DNA from 3 places in the Paraliobacillus sp. JSM ZJ581 genome. Region 3 is predicted to be linked to each of the others. Evidence: riboswitches for the same ligand, from Rfam matches in the RefSeq annotation. Region 3 holds a riboswitch; each other region holds the start of a gene.

Region 1 (8,387 bases), on a different contig from region 3:
TTCGTGATGCTACTTGATTGCGATACGGTGTTGCACCTACACCAACTGGATCAAGAACAACTGGAATGCCTTTTTCATTGGCAGCTTTTCCAGCTTCGATCATCACATCAGCTTGGTCCCCCGTTAATGTGCCAATGTTTAATAACAAGGCATCCGCATTTTTTGCCATATCCGCAGCTTCTTCCATTGCGTTAGCCATCACAGGTGAAGCACCTATTGCATACAATCCATTCGCAGTAAAATTTACAACTACTTCGTTCGTAATATTATGAACCAACGGATTTTTCTGACGAACAGCATTAATCAGTGTTGTTAGACTCATTATTATTTCCCCCTTGATTTGGTAGTCCTTGTAATCGATAACCCCAGTGATTCGTTGGACCATTCCCTTTCCCGATGTTTAATGGATAACGAATCGCATCAGTAATAAATTGTTTGCCTAATTTTACTGCTTCCAATGTTGATTTCCCTTTTGCAAGTTCAGCTGTAATGACAGCTGAGAACGTACACCCTGTACCATGTGTATCTTTCGTCTCTATTCGATTGACCGCTAAAAAATGAAATTCCCTATCATAAAATACATCAACTGCTTTTCCATCTAAATGTCCACCTTTAACAACTGCAGATGTTGCACCTAAATCTTCCACAATGACTTTGGCTGCTTTTTTCATATCTTCTTCATTTTTAATGGTAAAACCTACTAAGATTTCAGCTTCTGGAATGTTTGGTGTGACAACCGTTGCTTTAGGTACTAATGTATCTCGAATCACCTTGCGCGAACTCTCTTCCATTAAAGCATCTCCACTAGTAGAAACCATTACTGGATCAATCACATACGGTATACTGTCTGGTGATACATATGTTGCAATAAGCTCCATCATTTCAACTGTAGAAAGCATGCCTGTTTTAATCGCATGAGGTTTGATATCTTGAAAAACAGCATCTAATTGTTTTTCAATAAAATCAATTGGCAGATGATGCACAGCTTGTACCCCTTGTGTGTTTTGTGCAACGGCAGATGTTAGTACACTCATCCCATACACTTCACGTTCTTGAAAAGTTTTTAAATCGGCTTGAATACCAGCACCACCTGTTGGATCCGTCCCCGCAATAGTTAGTGCATGAACAATATTGCTCATTTATTCTCCTCCTCTGCAATCGAATACATACCAAATAAGAAAAACCACTCCTAAGCAATGGAGTGGTTGAATGCATTTATCTATCTTGTTGCATCAATTCAATGAACCGACTCCACTTTCCTACGCTGGCATGACCCAGTTCAGGTTCAAAGGGACCAAAGAATACTCTTTATCTCAGCCGGTAGGCGCCCCTAGTGGTTTCTATTTATTCATAGTATAATCTAAATTAATCATTATTTCACTTATTTGTCAAATATGCGGCATAACTTTTAAATCACACATCATGATTTATACTTATATGAAAGAATTGATTTGTTAGTAATCTTTAGACACGAAGCCTCGCCAGTGGAAAGTGAAGTATCTAAAAATTACCGTAGCATTAACATTTACTATGAATAATCTAAGATCACGTAAAATATTCAACAAAAGCAGTTGGAAATAATTTTTTAATTGTTTCAATAAACACTTGTTTCATCTCTTCTTGCTCTTGATCCGTGTAGACATACTTCCATATCCCATATCTTCCCCATTTGGTTTTTCGCTTCGATTCATTTAATTCCAATTTTGTCATTGGATAATTTTTTTGAATCACTCGTTTTGCCGGTTTTGTAAAGCGATGTTGGATAAGCTCAAAGGTTAAATCTTTCTTTGCTTCAGGAGGAAGTGTTGCCTCTAATTTTTCTAACATAGAAATATAACCTTCTCTCCACCCATCATGTAAATATATAGGCGCAATAATAAAACCTAATGGATAACCTGCCTGTGCAACCTTAGCAGCGGCTTCCAATCGCTCATGTAATCTAGAAGTACCCGGTTCAAAAAACTTAATGACATAATCATCATTTATACTAAAACGAAAGCGTGTCTTTCCTTTATGATCAGCATCTAAAAGATGATCAACATGAGCAAATTTTGTTACAAATCGTAATCGACCATGATCGGACTGACCAAAATATTCAATTGCTCCTTTTAACGTATGTGTTAGATGATCAATCCCAACAATATCAGATGTACAAGAGGCTTCAAAGCGAGTTATCTCAGGTGACCTTTCCTTCATGTATGCTTCCGCAGCATCAAAAATTTCTTCGGTATTCACATACGTGCGAATATACGGCTTACTTCCCATCGTTGTTTGTAAGTAACAATAATGACAGTGCCCCATACATCCTGTCGCAAACGGTATTGCATATTCTGCAGAAGGCTTTGACGTATCAAATTTTAATGTTTTTCTGAGACCCACCACAAGTGTTGATTTAGCGTTACGATACTTTTGAAAATCATTATCTCCAGGTAAATTGCGAACTTGATTATGTGACGTCGTTTCTCTAATTTCTATATCCATATTAGAAAATTTTTCATACAATGACTTCCCTAATGGATAATCCATTGCTTTAGGTTCAAAATAAACTAATTGAGGGACAAATGGCTTAACCATCGTATCCCTCAACTTCCGTATTACCGAATGCTTGTTGGAAAGCTACCTCTGCCTCATGCTCTGTTTGATAAATAGCAACTTCCTCAGAAAGCGGGTAATATGTTTCATACATGAATAATGCTAACTCATTTGGACGATTAGGATGATTTACCACTGCAGCCTGCTGAACATTGGCAACACCTTGAACATGTGGATTTCTTATAATCACATAAGCAACGTCACCTGGATGAAAAGATTTGTTTTCTATTTCCATATCTTTCACCTAACTTTCTTTAAGTTAGGTGTAGTGTCTCCTGAATGAAAAAAAATATTATTTAGGTATACCAATGGCATTTAATGGCCAAATACGAAAGACAACATCACCGATAACCGAATCTTCTTCAATAAAGCCAAACCTACGACTATCTCTACTGACTGGACGATTATCACCTAAAACAAATAAGTATCCATCTGGCACCACCGTCTCTCCTGTTATTTGTTCCAGTGTGAAATTTTCCGTAAAAGAATTACCGAAAAAAGCTTGCTTCTCATCGGTTAAATATTCTTCTTGATACGCTGTTCCATTAATATATAGTACATCATCCTTCATTTCAATCGAGTCGCCTGGTAATCCGATTACTCGCTTCACATAATTTTCATCGGCATCTGGGGCTTGAAAAGCAATTTCATCAAATCGATCAATTGGAGTGACCTTGCTAATCATAATACGGTCTCCATCTTGAAATGTTGGAAACATGGACTCTCCTTTGACAATCGAAGGCGTTATTAAAAATTCTCGTACTACAAACACAATCACTAATGCAATAATGATTGCTTTTAGCCACGAGAATAGCTCACGTACAATCCCATTAAGCATAAATTTCCACTTCTTTCTATAATAATCTATATTTTAATCAAAAGTATTATTTCTATTATTCTATCACTTATCTGTATCGTTATGTGAATGAATCTTTTAATTGTCCTAAGAAAATACTTTTTTGGAAAGTTGCTAGGTATGCCCTACTGTTTTATACTATCTTTATATAACACTTTATTCATTTGGAGTTGTCGTTATGTCGAAACGTTTTTCAACAAAAAATATATTATTTGTGATTGGAATTATTTTTGTAGCTTTCAATCTACGGCCTGCGATCACATCGGTCGGCCCATTAGTTGGTACTATCCGTGATCAAATGGGATTAGCAAATTGGAATGTTGGACTAATCACTAGTTTACCACTACTCTCTTTTGCAATTATGTCGCCATTAGCACCAAAACTACGTAACCGCGTAGGCAATGAACTTTCCGTCCTAATCGGACTAATTCTTTTATTCCTTGGTATCATTACTCGTATAATTCCTCATAGCATTCCATTGTATGCTGGAACAACTTTTATCGGGTTAGGCATTGCCATTTGTAATGTATTATTGCCAGGTATTATTAAAGAAAAATTTCCTAATCACATTGGCCCAATGACTGGCGTGTACACAACTTGCATGTCCGTTTTTGCCGCTATTGGCTCTGGTGTAAGTGTTCCACTAGCTGAAACAGCAGGATTAGGATGGGAGTATACCTTAGCCATTTGGTCTACTCTAACATTCATCGCTCTTATTATATGGTTCATTCTATATCGCACTCAACCAAAAACAACTGAACTTGATTTCTTTGCAACAACTGGAAGTAATCTTCTACGCTCTTTTTTAGCATGGCAAGTCACATTATTTATGGGATTACAATCGTTTTTATTTTACGTAACCATCTCTTGGTTGCCTGAAATATTACAAGCACAAGGCGTTTCCATTGCAACAAGTGGTTGGTTATTATCGTATATGCAATTTGTTAGTTTGCCCACTGCTTTCTTGACTCCAATCATTGCAGGACGGTTAAAAAAACAACAAAGTATTATTATTACACTCGGATCCATAGCAATTATCGGATTTAGTGGTATTTTATTAGCTGATTCCTTCCATTTTCTCGCCCTTTTCATTACACTAATTGGATTTGCTCAAGGTGGAAGTATGAGTTTAGCTCTTACATTATTAGGGTTACGAGCAAAGCACGCAAAGCAATCAGCCCAACTATCTGGCATGGCACAGTCATTTGGCTATTTACTCGCAGCAATTGGCCCCATTCTGATTGGCTCTATTTATGATTTTAGCCATTCTTGGACCATTCCAATCATCGTTATTCTACTTATATCAATTTTAATGATAGTATTTGGTATTGGTGCTACAAGAGATAAATATGTGTGATTTTTTGGTGTAAGAAATGTTTATCCATTCATGTATTGTTGTAAATTAATAGATGATAGAGCTGGCAAAGCATGAATTGAACACATGCTTTGCCCCTTTTTTTTAATATATTGGAGCTTTTTTTAAATTTAAAACGTATATATACTATAGCGTTTTGATAAAAGGAGGGGTACATATTGAGATTTTAGAAATTTATTGGATACTACTTTGGAGCAGTCTAGCCGTTGCGATCCTTTCATTGTTTTTAGGTGATATTTTTGAAGGGCTTTTTGAGGGGTTAGGAGAAGTGTTTAATCCATTACTCTTATTTGGAACACTAGCTGTTGTTAGTGGATCAGGCGTATTACTTACCAAATATACAGGTATTTCACACATCTATGTACTTATAATCAGTCTAATGATTGGATTACTTGCTTATTTCGTTATTTATTATTTATTAGTAATACCGCTCTCCAATGCAGAGAGCTCAACTTCCGTCTCTATTCATGATTTAGTCGGGAAAACTGGAGAGGTGATTACTTCCATCCCGGCTAATGGGTATGGTGAGGTTTTCATTGCTTCTACCAACGGAAGTAGAAGTGAAACAGCAAGAAGCTTTGATTATGTTGACTTAAAACAAGGAAGTGAGATTGTTGTGATTGAGGTAAAAGAACAAATTTTATATGTTGCTGCACTTACTAATGATTTATAGGAGGAGTAGAGATGGACTTTTTAATTGTAATTGGTGTTGTCGCTGCGATTATTGTTTCATTTGTTATACTGTTTGCAGTTCGTTATAAAACAGTGGGTGCAGACGATGCAATGATTGTCACTGGTAGTTTCTTAGGTAATAAAAACGTGCATAAAGTCGATGATGGTAGCGGAATAAAAATCGTTCGTGGTGGAGGCGCATTTATTGTTCCTGTGTTTCAACAAGCAGAGAATATTAGCCTTCGATCACACAGCTTAGATATATCTACACCAAATGTTTACACAGAAAACGGCGTTCCTGTTATGGCAAACGGTACCGCCATTATTAAAGTGCAAAGTACTACAGAAGGAATTGCTACTGCCGGTGAACAATTTTTAGGGAAAAACGATTCCGAATTACGTAAGGAAGCACAAGAAGTATTAGAAGGACATTTGCGAGCCATTCTCGGTACGATGACTGTAGAGGAAATTTATAAAAATCGTGAACGCTTTGCGCAAGAAGTACAAACTCAAGCAGCAGTTGACTTAAAGAAAATGGGCTTGCAGATTGTTTCTTTTACTATTAAGGATGTGCAAGATGATAATGGATACCTAGAGGCGCTAGGTAAACCACGTATTTCTGAAGTGAAGCGTGATGCCCAGATTGCTGAAGCGAATGCGTTAAGAGATGCTAGAATCAAAAGAGCTGAAGCAGAACGAGAAGGGAAAAGCGCAGAACTTGTGAGCGAAACACAAATCGCAGAAGCAACAAAACAAAAAGAACTTAAAATCGCTGCCTACAAACGCGAGCAAGATACAGCTAAAGCGGAAGCAGATATGGCGTACAAATTGCAAGAAGCAAAATCTGGACAACAAGTAAAACAAGAAGAGATGCAAGTTCAGCTTGTCGAGAAAAATAAACAGATTGAAATTGATGAAAAAGAAGTAATAAGAAAACAACGTCAATATGAAGCAGAAATTTCAAAAAAAGCGGAAGCAGAGCGTTATGCGACGGAACAAAAGGCAGAAGCAGACAAAGTTACTCGTGTGAAGCAAGCCGAAGCGGAAGCGGCACAAATTCGATTGGACGGGGAAGCTGAAGCGGACGCGATTCGAATGAAGGGTCTTGCCGAGGCAGAAGCAAAAGAAAAAATCGCAGACGCAATGGCCAAATATGGCGAAGCAGCTATATTAGAAATGATTATTACAATGCTTCCTGAATTTGCAGCAAGAGTAGCAGAACCTGTTGCTTCGATTGACAAAGTAACAGTGGTTGATAATAGTAATGGTGAAGGAGATGGCGCAACACGCATGAGCAGTTACGTGACCAAGCTAATGAGCCAACTCCCAGAAACTTTAAAAGACGTTTCCGGCGTTGATTTAAAAGGCATGTTAGACCAAGTAGCCAATAAAAATGAGCAGAAAATCAACGAAAACTTAAAGCCAACGACTACGAATACACCCGAAGTGTAAACATTCAAATCCCCCTACTATGTCTTTAATAAAAAGATGTAGGGGGATTTTACTTATTATAGTTGTTGGAGGAAGTTTAGCACTTTTTTTAGTTAAGCACCCTCTGTGAAATTAGTATTGTTGTTAATCTGGTCGATTACTTGAATAATACCTTGTGCATCTCCTATATTATTCTGAAATAATTCGGTAATGCTACCGAATGATCGAAATGGATCTTCTCTTAATACTTTTTTCTCCAAATAACCGTTGGAAACAATATAATCGACAATAAGATGAACAAATTTAATTTGATGACTATTCAATCGTTCCTCTGATAAAAACTCTGAAAAAGCTGCTAAAGCTGTGTTTCGATCAAGTCCTACCGTTTGATGAACCAGTCTTGTTATTGATGTATCACCAAACTCGTTTTGATAGTCTTCCTTTGTACCTAACTCATCCCATAAAATATGCTCTAATTGTTCCACATCTTGTTTCGTCAATGGTTTATTGTGATGCAACTTATAAATGGCTAGCTTGTCTTGATGTTCTTTTAAATATTGACTAACTCGTTTTCGATAGTTTTTCAGATCATTTGCACCATAAAAATTAGCTTTCCCCTCAGCTATTACTTCAAATTCATCTTTTGACGTGACTGTTAATCCAATTAAGATACTATCAAAGTAATCAAAGTTTGCCTTGTAGTTGTGATAAATAATAGGGTAACCTTCATCAATAATAATTAAATCAAAATAGCCTACTATAAATAACAGACTGTTTCCTAAATGCTAAAAAATCATCGCTTTTATTTTTGTATCTATTCAACGTTTATTTTCAATAAAAAAAGGGGACATGTTTTATTAAATTTATTCGTAAAATATAAGTCAATTTTTAACCTTCTACAATCCTTTGACATGTATACGTAAGAAACGAAAAAAATGTTTCGTAAATACTGAACTTGACACAAATCCGCCTTTGACTTTCCGCTATCATTGTATCATCATAAAATAAGACTTCAACTTTTCAAGCATAGGAGGTGAATACAGATGACATTAGAATTAATTGGACAATTATATAGTGACCTTCATCCAATGTATATTTATTTGACCTTTTATATTGCATTGATATGTTCCTATGGCTTGCTATATGTAACACATCATCAACTGTCCAAACAGCGTCATGCATTTAAAAATAATTATCACGCTGTCTATCTTCGTACACAAGAAGCAATCTTCCATCTTAGTCAGTGGCAAGACATTCGCAAATGGATCACGATAAAAATGAAGCGCAAAGAAAGCCCAGATGATGATGAAGACACCCATTCCTCCATATTCTATCTAAACTTACGAACATTACTAGGAGGAAAAATATGCACATACAATCTGTATTTACCTACATTAAAAAATATCGGTTTATTATTTTAGCTTTATTAGCGGTAATTGTCTTATCGGGCTGTCAAGCAGC
Region 2 (8,387 bases), on a different contig from region 3:
ATTGGTATGTATCATATAGCGTATGATCTAGTAGTTGAAGAATGGATCGCTGTGTTTTTACAGCTTGCAATAGTAATTGTTCTTTGGTTTCAGCTTGCTTATCTTCACTCATATCTCCGTCCTCCATACTTTAAAATTCAACTATTTTTGAATCACATAACTTGTTATTTTGTTTATTTTATCAGCATCATTTTCAGCTAATTGATAGATATCACAAAAACCATACGTTTTTAGTTCATTTAATCTCGTAGTCACTTCAATGATTCCATTAACTACTGCTTCTGCACCGTCTATGATGATGTGTTCCATTTTCAATTTATATGCCATTGTTTGATCCATTCCAGCGAGGGCTTCAATGAGTGCATCTCTGCCGTAAATCGTATCATTACCAATCATTTCCCATGTCACATCAGCTGTGACACTTTCTAAAATATGTGTGATATTTCCGTGCATTAACGCTTCATTAAACTCCCTAAAAAATGCATGCTTATTCATTCAAATCCTCCTGCATCTATTTGTATTTAGTATAGCATATTGTTTTTTACGATTAATCGATTTACACTTGTTTAATCGATTCAAAAAGCAGCCAAAGTACTTGTTCATTTAGCTGCTAACGGTTTAATTATAAAACTAATTACATTATTACATAAATGGATGTTTTCCCCATATATCCCAAGGATAATTATTTGGTGGAGTCGATGTCTGTAAAACCTCCTCAACCTTAACTGGATGATTGAAAGTCAATTGATGTGACCATAAAGCAATCTGTTGTCCAATCTTATTTACCTTTGAACCATATTTTTGATCACCATATAAAGGATAACCTCTAGATGCAAATTGCACTCTAATTTGATGAGGCCTTCCTGTTTGTAAATTAATCTTTACTAAGCTCAGTCCGTCTGCTATTGCTAAAACGTGATAATCTAGTATCGCCTTTTTCGCTTTTGCTTCTGTTTTTCTTGCAACACGTACTTGATTCTTCTTGTGATCTTTTACTAAATAGTCTTGCCACTCTCCTGCTTTTTGTTCTATTTCACCTCGAACAACAGCAAGATATTGTTTTCTCATTTCATGTTTTCTTATTTTGTCTGCCATACGAGATGCAGCTTTAGATGTTTTCGCGAACACCATTGCTCCACCTACTGGGCGATCTAGGCGATGTAATAATGCCAAATATACGTTTCCAAGCTTATCATATCGAATTTTTATATCTTGCTTTAACATCGTTAATAAGTCGAGATCCCTAGATTGATCCTCCTGAACAGGTATATTGACTGGTTTTTCTACAATTAATAAATGATTATCTTCGTACAATATTGGAATATCCATAAAATTTCTCCTCTTTCAATGTTCCTTACAAGAATAGCATAACATTATAGCATGAACAAAATTATTTTCTCTTATAAATATAAACACCAATTAGCGCAATAAATGCTAATCCAAGTACAACGTAGAGAATATTAGAATACGTATCCATATACGTAACAATCTCATTCCAAGACGCTCCAACATATGCACCTAGGCCAACCAATACTGTATTCCATAGCAATGTGCCAATTGTTGTTAACAATAAAAAAGGAATAAATCGCATTTTTGCTAGTCCAGCTGGTACAGAAATCAAACTTCTTATAAGTGGTATAAAGCGACAAATAAAAACACTCCAAGCCCCATATTTATTGAACCAATGTATCGCACGGTCAACATCATTTTGTTCTAAACGTAGATAGTGACCACGTTTAGCTACAAATTTCTTAAGCGTTGCTGTGGATATAGACGCTCCAACAACATAAAGTACGACAGCACCAAATACTGAACCGAGTGTCGAAGCTATTACAACACCGAACATAGTTAGTGATGTTGTCGTTGTTAAAAAACCCCCAAATGTTAATATAACTTCAGATGGAATTGGTGGAAAAATATTTTCTACAGCGATTAAAAATATAATTCCGATATAACCATAATTATTCATAATTTCAAGTAACCAATCTTGCATTTATCTTCATCCTATCTTTGATTCAATCTCTTTATATTTAAATTAAGAAAACTAAATGTATATGTAAATCTGACAAACTATCCTGTTATTCTACTAACAAATCTACTCCAGTTACATTATGCGTTTTAAGTGAAATTCATGCAAGACAAACATTATGATAAATTACCTATGCCTATTAAGTTTTACGTATGTATGAGCATATATTTTTATTTCTTAGTACGGTTATGGCATGATAATAATTAAGTCTTGATTACTTGCTGAGTATATTCACATTATTTTCAAAACATAGTAATCAAAAAATGGGGGTTTTGTTATGATGAAAATAGAAGTATGGTCTGATTTTGTTTGTCCGTTTTGTTATATTGGAAAACGAAGATTAGAAAAAGCACTAGATAATTTCGAACATCGTGAAAACGTTGAAGTAGAATATAAAAGTTTTGAATTAGATCCTAATTCACCAGTGAATAGTGAAAAAACGATTCACGAAGCAATAGCTGAAAAATACAACATGTCTCTAGACGAAGCAAAAAAAACAAATGAAAATATTGGTAACCAGGCAAAAACGGTAGGATTAACTTATCATTTTGATAATATGATACCAACCAACACCTTTATGGCTCATCGTCTAGTTAAATTTGCCAAAAAATTCAATAAGGATACTGCCATAACAGAACAGCTACTACATGGTTATTTTACTGAAAATATAAATCTTGGCGATCACGATACATTAGCAAACATTGCTGAGTCTGTTGGTTTAGATCGAGAGCAATCACTTGAAATCTTACATGATGAAAATGCATATGCCAAAGAAGTTCGTGACGATGAAGCATTAGCTAAAAAGTATGGTGTTTCTGGTGTCCCTTTCTTTATAATCAATTCAAAATATGCAATTTCTGGAGCACAGCCATTAGAAACATTTACATCTGCTTTAGAAAAAGTATGGGCCGAAGAAAAACCGCAATTTGAAAATCTTTCATCTACAGACAACGGTGTCTGCACAGATGACTCTTGTAATGTCTAAAGTTTTTTACGAGCTTGATAAGAAAATAAATACTAAATATTAAAAACCGAACGATCATTCCGTTCGGTTTCTCTTGTTTAAACCATTCATTTATAAGCTCCCTTGTAATGCTTGATATATCTCCCGTTTCCATTGTAAAAACTCATCTGTCAGAAATAGATTTTGATCACGTGGTCTAGCAAATGGCAGCATATATTCTTCTACTATCGTTGCTGGTTTTTTTGACAAAACAAGAATTCGATCAGATAAATATAGTGCTTCTTCAATATTATGTGTGACAAACAGAATCGATTTTTTGTTTTCTTCCCAAATCTTTAACAACCATTGCTGCATTTCTAATCGTGTAAATTCATCTAATGCTGAAAAAGGCTCATCCAAACAGATAAACTTTTGTGGACTAAGCAATGCTCTCACGAAAGCGACACGCTGACGCATTCCACCAGATAACTGATGTGGATATGCATGTTCATACCCTTGTAGCCCTGCTTTTCCCAACATATACCGAGCCTTATCGTTATCTACCTCACCACTAATTTCTGAGCCTAACACTACATTTTTAAGTACCGTACGCCATGGCAGTAAAGAAGGTGATTGTGGCGTGTAGCTTATCGCCCCACGTTTGCCCGTGATCTCTTCTTGATCAAGGATGAATGTACCATCATCCGGTTGAAGCATCCCACCAATTAAATGAAAAAGTGTACTTTTCCCGCTTCCAGAAGGCCCTAAAATAGTGACAAATTCTCCTTCTTTCACGGTAAAAGAAAGACCTGCTAATATCTTTTTCCCATTAAATGTTTTCGCAATGTTTGTTGCTACTAATTCACCCATTAACGTGCCTCCCACCTTTTAACATGACTTTTTCAAGTATTAATATTACGGCAAAAAAGACTAAGCATAGTACCATAATAAAACCAATCGCTACAAATACACGATCTGTTCGAAACGATGATTGCGCCAACGTCATATAGACACCAATACCTTTATTCGCACCAAGCCATTCAGATATAACTGCTCCCATTACACTATATGTAGCAGATATCTTTAATCCGGAAAAGATGGCAGGTAATGCATGCGGGAATTCTAGTTTAAGAAAGCGTTGTCCTTTTGTTGCACCTGCCATTTGCATATAATGTATGAGTTCAGATGATGTTTGTCGAAATCCGTCCAACGTTGCTACTACAATAGGAAAAAAACAAACGAGTGTAATAATGATCAGTTTAGGCAAAACCCCAAAACCAAACCAAATGACAAGTAATGGTGCCAGAACAATAATAGGAATGTTCTGAGAAAGAATGAGTAATGGGTAAACCGCTTGTCTAACAACCGGTAATAAGTGTAAAGCCATCGCGACGATCAATCCAACACTAACACCAATTATCAAACCACCGATAGACAAATAAGTTGTTGATACAAGGTGATAGGTATATGAATCCCAACCGTTGATTGCTTCATTTAGAATAACTGTTGGTGCTGGCAATAGCCATCTAGGAATAGAAAATAACTGACTGCTCCATTGCCAAATAAACAAAATTACGATAATAACAAATATTGGACTATAGCGTCTTACTATTTTTTTCATAAATAAAATGCGAATCTGTATCAATATAAGAAACAGATTCGCCATTCCTCCAATCTTAATGATACTTTTCTGTTAATCGATCCATAGACGTACCATCGGGTTTGTAGAATACTTTCACCTGTGAAATTACACTTAAACTCCCTAGCTCAATCATTTTTCGATTCATTTGTTCTATAACAGCGAATAATTTTGTTAATTGCCCTTCCATTGTTGTTTCTAATGGATGTACCTCATATTTCACTCCAGAATCGTCAATTACAGCAATTGCTGCATCAACAAGTGGAATCGTATCTCCACCATTTTTTAACTTTGGAATAATTTGAATACTAACTAATGCATTGGCCATACTGCTCATTCCTTTCCGAGTTCTTTATTTATCTTCAGGTAAGAATTGATTGGTGAATGCTGATTCAGCGTCTAATTCTCCGTCTAACAATTCATTCTCATACATCCAGTTCGCATAATCCTGCCAAACTTCCACATCCTGTATGCCCCATTTTTTTGCATCTGCTTGATACTTAGGTGACAACCATTTTTGACTTGCCTTAACTAACTCGTCATCTAAGTCAGGTACAGATTCTATTAAAATATCAGCTGCTTTTTCAGGGTTATCAATTGCGAATTGATAGCCTTTTGAAACAGCACGAATAAATTTTTCAATCGTTTTTGGATTCTCTTGAATCATTGTCTCATTAGATGTAATTACAGGGGTATAATAATCTAGTTTATCCGAATAATCCGTTAAATACTGCATGTTTAGTTCCATTCCACGCAATTCAGCTTCTACACCAGTCCAGCCATAATAGATCCATGAAAAATCGATATCACGCTTTACCGAAGTAAAGAAATCTGTATTGCCCACATTAATAATATTAACATCCTCAACACTAGCGTTTTCTTGTTTCATTAATGAATCAAGCACTGCAGATTCTACTGGCGCACCCCAACCTCCATAGGTTTTACCAACGTAGTCAGCTGGCGACGTTATATTTTTATCAGCTGGTGATGCAAATCCAGATGTATTATGATGAATAATCGCCGCAATGGAAACAATAGGAATATCTTGTGTTCGAGCTTCTGTTATTTGTTCTTGTGCGCTAATACCAAATGCTGCTTTTCCTGATGCGACTACTTGATTTGCACCTGTTTCACCTGGTAATGCAATTTCCACCTCTAATCCTTCTTCTTCAAAATAGCCCTTTTCTTGTGCAACGTAAAAACCAGTATGATTCGTATTTGGCGTCCAATCTAGCACCAATTTCACTTTTTCTAATGATTCATCTGTTACTTCTTCTTGATTTTCCTCACTCGCACACCCCGTAATAAAAAATAAAACACTGATAGCTAACAAACTCCATTTCTTTAACATAAATAATTCCCCCCTTAAGTTATTTTTAGAGGAACATACAACACGAAACAAAAAAGCACGCTAAGCGAGAGCTATAGCGTGCATACCTTATCATATCAATGATGATTTACGTGTCCAGATATGTTCCCTACGCTGGTCTCAGCCAGATCAGGTTCCAAGGGTCAGTATCTTCTGGATACAATCTCAACCGGCAACACCGGTCCCCCCACATGAAACAACCTATTCAATTTTCTACACTATCCACTTTGCCATAGGTAGAATTTAATTGCAAGTATTATTTATTTGGATAAATGCATTCTTTATATCTACTACAAAATATATATTGATTGTTCGCTGTAATCCATGCTTTTTACTCGACTAATTCAGATTGAACATAATAATACAATAGTTTTTCTGTTTCGACTAGCGCATCTTCATGAGTGCGCTCATACGCATGTGAGGAGTCAATGCCTGGTCCAATTAAACCATGGACGATATCATGACCCGCTTTTATCGCAGCAGAGGCATCAGAACCATAATGTGGATAAATATCTAATTTGTATCCAATTTGATTTTTTTCACACAACTCCACTAAATGTTTTCTAAGCCCATAATGGTATGGTCCACTTGAATCTTTTGCACAAATCGAAACAGTATATTCATCTGTCTGCTGTCCATCACCGATTGCTCCCATGTCTACAGCTAAATATTCCACAGTTTCTGGTGTAATATTAGAATTGCCTCCATATCCTATTTCCTCATTATTTGAAATAAGAAAATGTGTCGTATATGGTAGTAAAATATTTTCTAGTTTGATTCTTTTCAATAATTGAATGAGTATAGCAACACTTGCCTTATCATCTAAATGTCTTGATTTAATAAATCCGGCATCAGTTAATTGTACACGAGGATCGAAGGAAACAAAATCGCCAACTTCAATACCAAGCGCACGTACATCTTCTTCATTTTTTACTTTTTCATCTAAACGAACTTCCATATTTAATTGGTTTCTTTCTGCACTTCCAGCATTTTTATAAACATGGACAGAAGTTTGATGCATTAAAATAGTACCCGTAATTACTGTATCGTTAGCTGTTTCAATCTTACAATACTCTCCTTCAATTGAAGGATAAACAAATCCACCGATTAAATCTAACTTCAATCGACCGTTGGATTTGATTTCTTTCACCATCGCACCTAACGTGTCTACATGTGCGGTTAACATTCGATGTTGTGTTTCATTTTGTCCGGGTACCGTTGCAATTAATCCGCCTTTTCTATTCTTTGTTGATTTCACCCCTATTTCATCCAGTAAACTTTTCACGTGTTGTATCACTTGATTTGTGTTTCCAGATGGACTTGGTATAGACACTAAATCCTTAATAAGTTGTTTTGTTTCCTTAACATTTGGATCATTCGTCATCAATGATTCTCCTCTTTTATTAGCATTGTTGTTTTTATATGTGTATAAAGCTATTTTGACCTATCTTTCTATTTTAGCGTTATTCCTATTCACCGACAACCACCCTCCTTAGCAAAATTTGTGCATAAATCTATATCGTTTTGTTGTAGATGCCTCTACTGTAATTTTGTAAACCTTGCTACGATAAGGGTATTAAAAACATATATTTATTAGGAGGATGATACATGGATAATAAGATGCATCTTGCTAATTTCAAAGTTGTAAAACAAATGAAAAAAACAAATGAAATTCCAAAAGGTGTGAAGATGATACAAGCTCCTGACATTTGGAAAGAAACAAAAGGGGAAGGTGTAACCATTGCTATTCTAGATACTGGATGTGATACAAAACATATTGAGTTGTCCAACCGAATTATTGGCGGTAAAAATTTCACTACAGATGATGGAGGAAATGCAAAGATTTTTGAGGATTACAACGGACACGGGACACATGTGGCTGGCACAATTGCAGCTAGTTTAAATCATAGAGGGGTTGTAGGTGTGTCTCCAAAAGTAAATCTATTAATCGTAAAAGTGCTCGATAAAGATGGTAATGGTGAATATGACTGGATCATTAAAGGAATTAAATATGCTACAGCACAACAGGTAGACATTATTTCCATGTCTTTAGGAGGTGCAGATGACTTACCTGCATTACACAAAGTAATTAAAAAAGCTGTCTTACACCATGACATCCCCATTGTCTGTGCAGCAGGGAATGACGGAGATGGAAACCAACAGACAAATGAATTTTCTTATCCCGCTTATTATAATGAAGTTATTAGCGTAGGTGCTATTGACTCGGAGCATCGATCCTCTCGTTTTACCAACTCAAACAGTAACATAGATTTAGTTGCCCCTGGGGAAGACATTACATCTACGTATTTAAATGGTGGGTACGCCATATTAAGTGGAACATCAATGGCTGCCCCCCACGTAACAGGCGCATTAGCACTAATAAAAAACGTAACAACGAGGCAGTTTG
Region 3 (4,728 bases):
GCATTTTGTATTACTGGCTTATTCTCAGGGTCAACTTATATTTCGATTGTGGAATTATCTTATCTTACAGGTATTTCTGCTATTTGGTATGGCATTGCTGAAACGGTTCAAGTTTTAATTATTGCATTGTTAATGATTAAGTCATTTCGCAAACGTATGATGGTTACCGTATCTGGATTAATTGGTGATCAATTTGGTCGAGCTGCCAAAGGAATTGCTGGATTAATTACTGCTTTTGCTTTTCCAATGTGGTCGGTTGCAACTGCTATCGCCTTTGCTTCTGCACTAAATGTGTTTACAAATATTTCTCTTAGTGTCTCGATTGCATTTACAGCTATTTTATTGTTTATCTATTTACAAGCTGGGGGAATGTGGTCGGTTGCTTTCACACAAACAATGAACAGTACTGTATTTTTGAGCATGTTTATTATTGGCACGATCGCTTTTTTTATTAACCCAGGTATAGAGGGTTTAGTGCAACTTGCTCAAACTAATCCATCCATGTTTCATTTCGATGCAGTAGGGATTCAAGTAATTGTTGCATGGTTTGGCACTTTTTTAGTAAATGTCATTTTAGCACAAGCTGCATTTCAAATGGCTTTATCCTGCAGAACACCTGAAGAGGGGCAAAAAGGGGTAATCGGAGCTGTTTTTCTAGGTATTCCTTTTATTATATGTGGTATTCTATTTGGTTTAGCAGCGGCAATCGTTATTCCAGGAGAAACACTTGGATTAGTTGCCTTACCAAAATATTTAATGGAAGTTTTACCTGCCCCCTTAGTTGGATTGTTTTTCTTGGGAATTTGGGCTTGTGCATTGAGTTGGGGAGCACCATGTCAATTTTCTGGTGCTACTAGTTTGGGAAAAGACGTAGGGAGTGCCATTTTCCCAAATACAACAAGTATACAGTTAGTTCACTATACAAAGCTTTCTCTGCTGTTACTTACAGGGTTAATGATAATATTTGGGTTGCTACGAACAGAACAATCTGCTTGGTGGAATGTACTTGCATGGACAACAAGAAATGCTGCTACATTTGCTCCAGTAGTTGCAGCATTATTTTGGCCTGTTGTTACAAAACATGCGGTCGTTAGTTCTTTACTCACAGGTTTTGTTACTGGACTACTATGGTATCATTTAGGGGGATGGCAACCTACTGTTTTCTTTTTAGATATTCATCCTGTATGGATCGGTATGTCTACCAATGTTTTAACAATTATTAGCGTCACCCTTTTAACGAATTATCGGAATATACAGGTATCTTTAAAAAATCATTCAATAAAAGATTATCTTGCTGTCTACTTTAGTGTAGTGCTGGCTATTTCTACTGTTGTTTTTTTCAAACTATTGCATGAGCTAGGTTTACTAGGCTTATTAGGTTTTTCAACGATCGTCACCTTATTCCTAACGATCATTTTATTTGTGCGTGAAAAGAGAGAAGTGCAATATTATTCCCAAACAGCAAATGTGCCTATTGATCAAATGCAATAAACCAAAGCATAAATATTCGGTTAGCGATGGATGGACTGAATCGATAAATGTTAATTTATCGTATAAAAAGGTGATAGAAATCTTAATAATAATTGGATGTAGCTAACTTTAGCATTTGTCGACGTACAACGTCATTGGTAATTTACGCTAAGCAACTAAAAAGAGATTAAACCTAGTTAACTAGATTTAATCTCTTTTTTTATATTCGATCTCTTATAATTAATCTTGGTGATGTGCTGATTAGCAAAACAAGTAAAATAGAACAAAAAACAAATGCACCTAACATCGTAACACCATTTGTTAAAAATGAGAATAGTACAACATTCATATCTTCTGGCGCATATTCTCCCCAAAAGATAAACCCAGCAACAAAGTGCCAGAAATAGCGAGCCAAGCTTCCAACAAACGTAGCTACAATAATCCAAACTGCTGTTTTCGTTTTATTAGATGAGCGAAGACTTTTCTGAATAACTGGATAAAATAAACCTGCAAATCCTATAAATGCAAATGCAATAAAATATTCAATAAATGCCTGAACAGGAGTTAATATATATGCATCGCCTAACACAATTTGCAATAGCCCCCACAGAAATCCCGCCAGTAAACTTACTTTTATTCCCCAACGAAATGCTAGAATAAATATTGGAATCATAGCAAACGAAATGGAGATAGACGAAGACAACTTTATAGATGGGATAAGATCAAACAGAAAAGCTAATGCCCCAAAAATAGATATTTCAATTAAAGCTAGTAATCCTAATTTTTTCATAAAAAATCCCCCTTGTTATACAAATCGAAAACCTCAAGGGAGAACTAATATATACACACATCGTATTGCATATATGCCATTCCACATTCCTGCGCTAGTACTAACTAACAGGTTCAAAGGGTCAGAACAATGTTCAATCTCAGCTTTTAGCTCCCCTTGTGGTTTCTTAATATAGTTTGGTACCAATTGTATCACATTGAAGAAAATAGTAAAGTGAAACACCTATTATTTTAACTTACTGCTCAAGAAATTGACTTAGCCGTTCGATTGGCAAAGGTTTTGAAAAAAAGTACCCTTGCCCATAATCACATTTTAAATTAGCTAATGTTCGTGCTTGATAAGCGGTCTCTATTCCTTCTGCTATCACTTCCATGTTAAGATTTAACCCTATATCAATAATTGTTTTTATTACAGATATATTTTCCTTCTCCTCTAACTGCGATACAAAAGATTGGTCAATTTTAATTGTATCAAACGGTAATGATTGTAATATATGAAGAGAGGAATAACCTATACCAAAATTATCGATTGCGATACGTACACCAATCGCATGAAGTTCATTTAATGTGTCAATTGTTTGCCCTATATTACCCATTTCACTTTCTGTTATTTCCAATTCTAAATATTTTGGTTCTATCCCTGTTTGTTCTAAAATCTTTTTAATTTTTTTACCAAAATATGTTTGTTCTAGTTGTTTTGCAGAAACATTTACAGATACAGTCAAATTATCACGTCCTGCATCCAATTGCTGTTTGAACTGCTCACAAGCACGTAAAAGAACCCATTCATCAATTGCAAAAATGTATCCAGTCTCTTCTGCTATCGGGATAAATTCACGTGGGGAAACCAATCCTAATCTTGGATGATCCCAGCGTATAAATGCTTCAAACCCTATTACACTTTCATTTGTAAGATTAATTTTAGGCTGAAAATATAATGAAAATTGCTCGAATTCAATTGCTTGTTTTAACTCTACTTCTATATTTCGTTTTCTTAAAATAGTTTGATAAAGTTGTTGATTAAAATAACAATATTGTGCTTTTCCTTTTTGTTTTGATAAATACATCGCTGCATCAGTATGATGAAGCAAAGTATCCTGTTCTTGTCCATCATCTGGATAAACACTAATACCAATACTAGGTGAAATAGTAATCGTATGATTTTTTATTATAAAAGGACTGGAAAATAAATGTAATATTGTTTTAGCATATAGCGTGCCAAATACTCTTCTTACATTTGGCACAATAATTACAAATTCATCTCCACCGATACGATAAACGGTGCCGACGGGCTCAAAAGCATGCTTTAAACGCTTTGCCGCTTCGGATAAGAGCCTATCACCTACATTATGACCCATTGTATCATTTATACTTTTAAATTGGTCTAAATCCATCAAAAACATTAAAAAAGGCTGTGATGTTCTCTCGGATTCTTCCATGATAGTTTCTAAATCTTTCGTAAATTTCGTTCGATTTTTTAACTCTGTTAACGTGTCGTGAAATGCTAGATAGCTATATTCTTGCATTAACTCTTTGTTCCGTTGCATGACATACCACTGCCTACCGATAATCATTAGCAGCATAATAATCATACCAATCATCAATACATTTATTTTCCAATGGTAGCTTTCCATTAGCATAATCAATAAAATGAGAATAATAATATACGGTAATATAGACTCTTTACTTTCTACATATTTCACCATCTTCCATTCCGAAACTTCCGTATACTCTTTTACTAATTTTGCTGAAAGGAGAAAAAATAATAAACCTAGTGTCCAAAGAGAGTAGGCAATGACAACACTCATATTATTAACGGAAAAGTAAAAATATAGAATAACCCCTATCATATGAAAGAACATGCCTGATACAAGAAATAAAATCGAGTCTTTTTCCATACTTTTTCGAGATATATAAAACAAGAAAACATTCGCAAACAGGATACTCAGTGTACATATTTGAAAAACTAAAATAAAAAATGTCATGCCTTTAGAATAATCCACAAGTGACATAATCGGTTGAACAAAGTAGTAAATATGAACTACAATAATAAATGTCACAAATACACTAATAGTAAAGAAAAAAGATTGTACTGATTCCTTCATTTCAATTGTCTTTATTTTATAAAGCAGTGCAACTAAAAAAGAAACATATGCGATGACTAGTACTGGTAGAGAAGCGATCGGGAATGTTGTTGCTTGAAAAAAAACTAACATATATAACCAAATAAAATTAGCAACGCAAAAAAAGAACAAACCTATTGCAATAATTAGCCAAAAACGACGTCTTCTTTCTTTTGTTATCAAGCTAGCTTGACACACCCATTTAAATCCAACTAGACTAACCACAATAGATACACAAATATTTACAAACGTATGTATCCCTTCCATATCTTGAATAAATAATAGAAAGACAAAATATAAAACAGTTAGAATTAATATTGACGTAATTATTTTTGGTTTTGAAAAT

The links. A riboswitch is a leader RNA that binds a small molecule or an ion and turns the genes downstream of it on or off. The one in region 3 is predicted to bind thiamine pyrophosphate.
Region 1: it holds a riboswitch for thiamine pyrophosphate, as region 3 does, so the genes downstream of both, thiD (bifunctional hydroxymethylpyrimidine kinase/phosphomethylpyrimidine kinase) here and thiT (energy-coupled thiamine transporter ThiT) in region 3, are expected to answer to the same signal.
Region 2: it holds a riboswitch for thiamine pyrophosphate, as region 3 does, so the genes downstream of both, ACH6CY_RS04060 (ABC transporter substrate-binding protein) here and thiT (energy-coupled thiamine transporter ThiT) in region 3, are expected to answer to the same signal.

The regions. Positions count from the first base shown of each region.
Region 1 is NZ_JBISEP010000005.1:87,359-95,745, reverse strand. Features, by position in the region: gene thiM (hydroxyethylthiazole kinase) at 1-322, opposite strand, end outside; gene thiD (bifunctional hydroxymethylpyrimidine kinase/phosphomethylpyrimidine kinase) at 300-1,139, opposite strand; TPP riboswitch at 1,240-1,342, opposite strand; gene splB (spore photoproduct lyase) at 1,546-2,574, opposite strand; gene ACH6CY_RS04945 (transcriptional regulator SplA domain-containing protein) at 2,567-2,827, opposite strand; gene lepB (signal peptidase I) at 2,885-3,430, opposite strand; gene ACH6CY_RS04935 (CynX/NimT family MFS transporter) at 3,627-4,805, shown strand; gene ACH6CY_RS04930 (NfeD family membrane protein) at 4,960-5,496, shown strand; gene ACH6CY_RS04925 (flotillin lipid rafts scaffold protein FloT) at 5,508-6,947, shown strand; gene ACH6CY_RS04920 (type I restriction-modification enzyme R subunit C-terminal domain-containing protein) at 7,040-7,513, opposite strand; gene ACH6CY_RS04915 (hypothetical protein) at 7,970-8,347, shown strand; gene yidC (membrane protein insertase YidC) at 8,293-8,387, shown strand, end outside.
Region 2 is NZ_JBISEP010000004.1:68,311-76,697, reverse strand. Features, by position in the region: gene ACH6CY_RS04100 (hypothetical protein) at 1-112, opposite strand, end outside; gene ACH6CY_RS04095 (nuclear transport factor 2 family protein) at 142-495, opposite strand; gene ACH6CY_RS04090 (RluA family pseudouridine synthase) at 643-1,329, opposite strand; gene ACH6CY_RS04085 (DedA family protein) at 1,391-1,993, opposite strand; gene ACH6CY_RS04080 (DsbA family oxidoreductase) at 2,310-3,014, shown strand; gene ACH6CY_RS04075 (ABC transporter ATP-binding protein) at 3,105-3,842, opposite strand; gene ACH6CY_RS04070 (ABC transporter permease) at 3,835-4,593, opposite strand; gene ACH6CY_RS04065 (thiamine-binding protein) at 4,649-4,939, opposite strand; gene ACH6CY_RS04060 (ABC transporter substrate-binding protein) at 4,964-5,962, opposite strand; TPP riboswitch at 6,070-6,179, opposite strand; gene ACH6CY_RS04055 (M42 family metallopeptidase) at 6,312-7,364, opposite strand; gene ACH6CY_RS04050 (S8 family peptidase) at 7,589-8,387, shown strand, end outside.
Region 3 is NZ_JBISEP010000003.1:76,220-80,947, forward strand. Features, by position in the region: gene ACH6CY_RS03310 (sodium:solute symporter family protein) at 1-1,491, shown strand, start outside; gene thiT (energy-coupled thiamine transporter ThiT) at 1,691-2,260, opposite strand; TPP riboswitch at 2,330-2,427, opposite strand; gene ACH6CY_RS03320 (EAL domain-containing protein) at 2,496-4,728, opposite strand, start outside.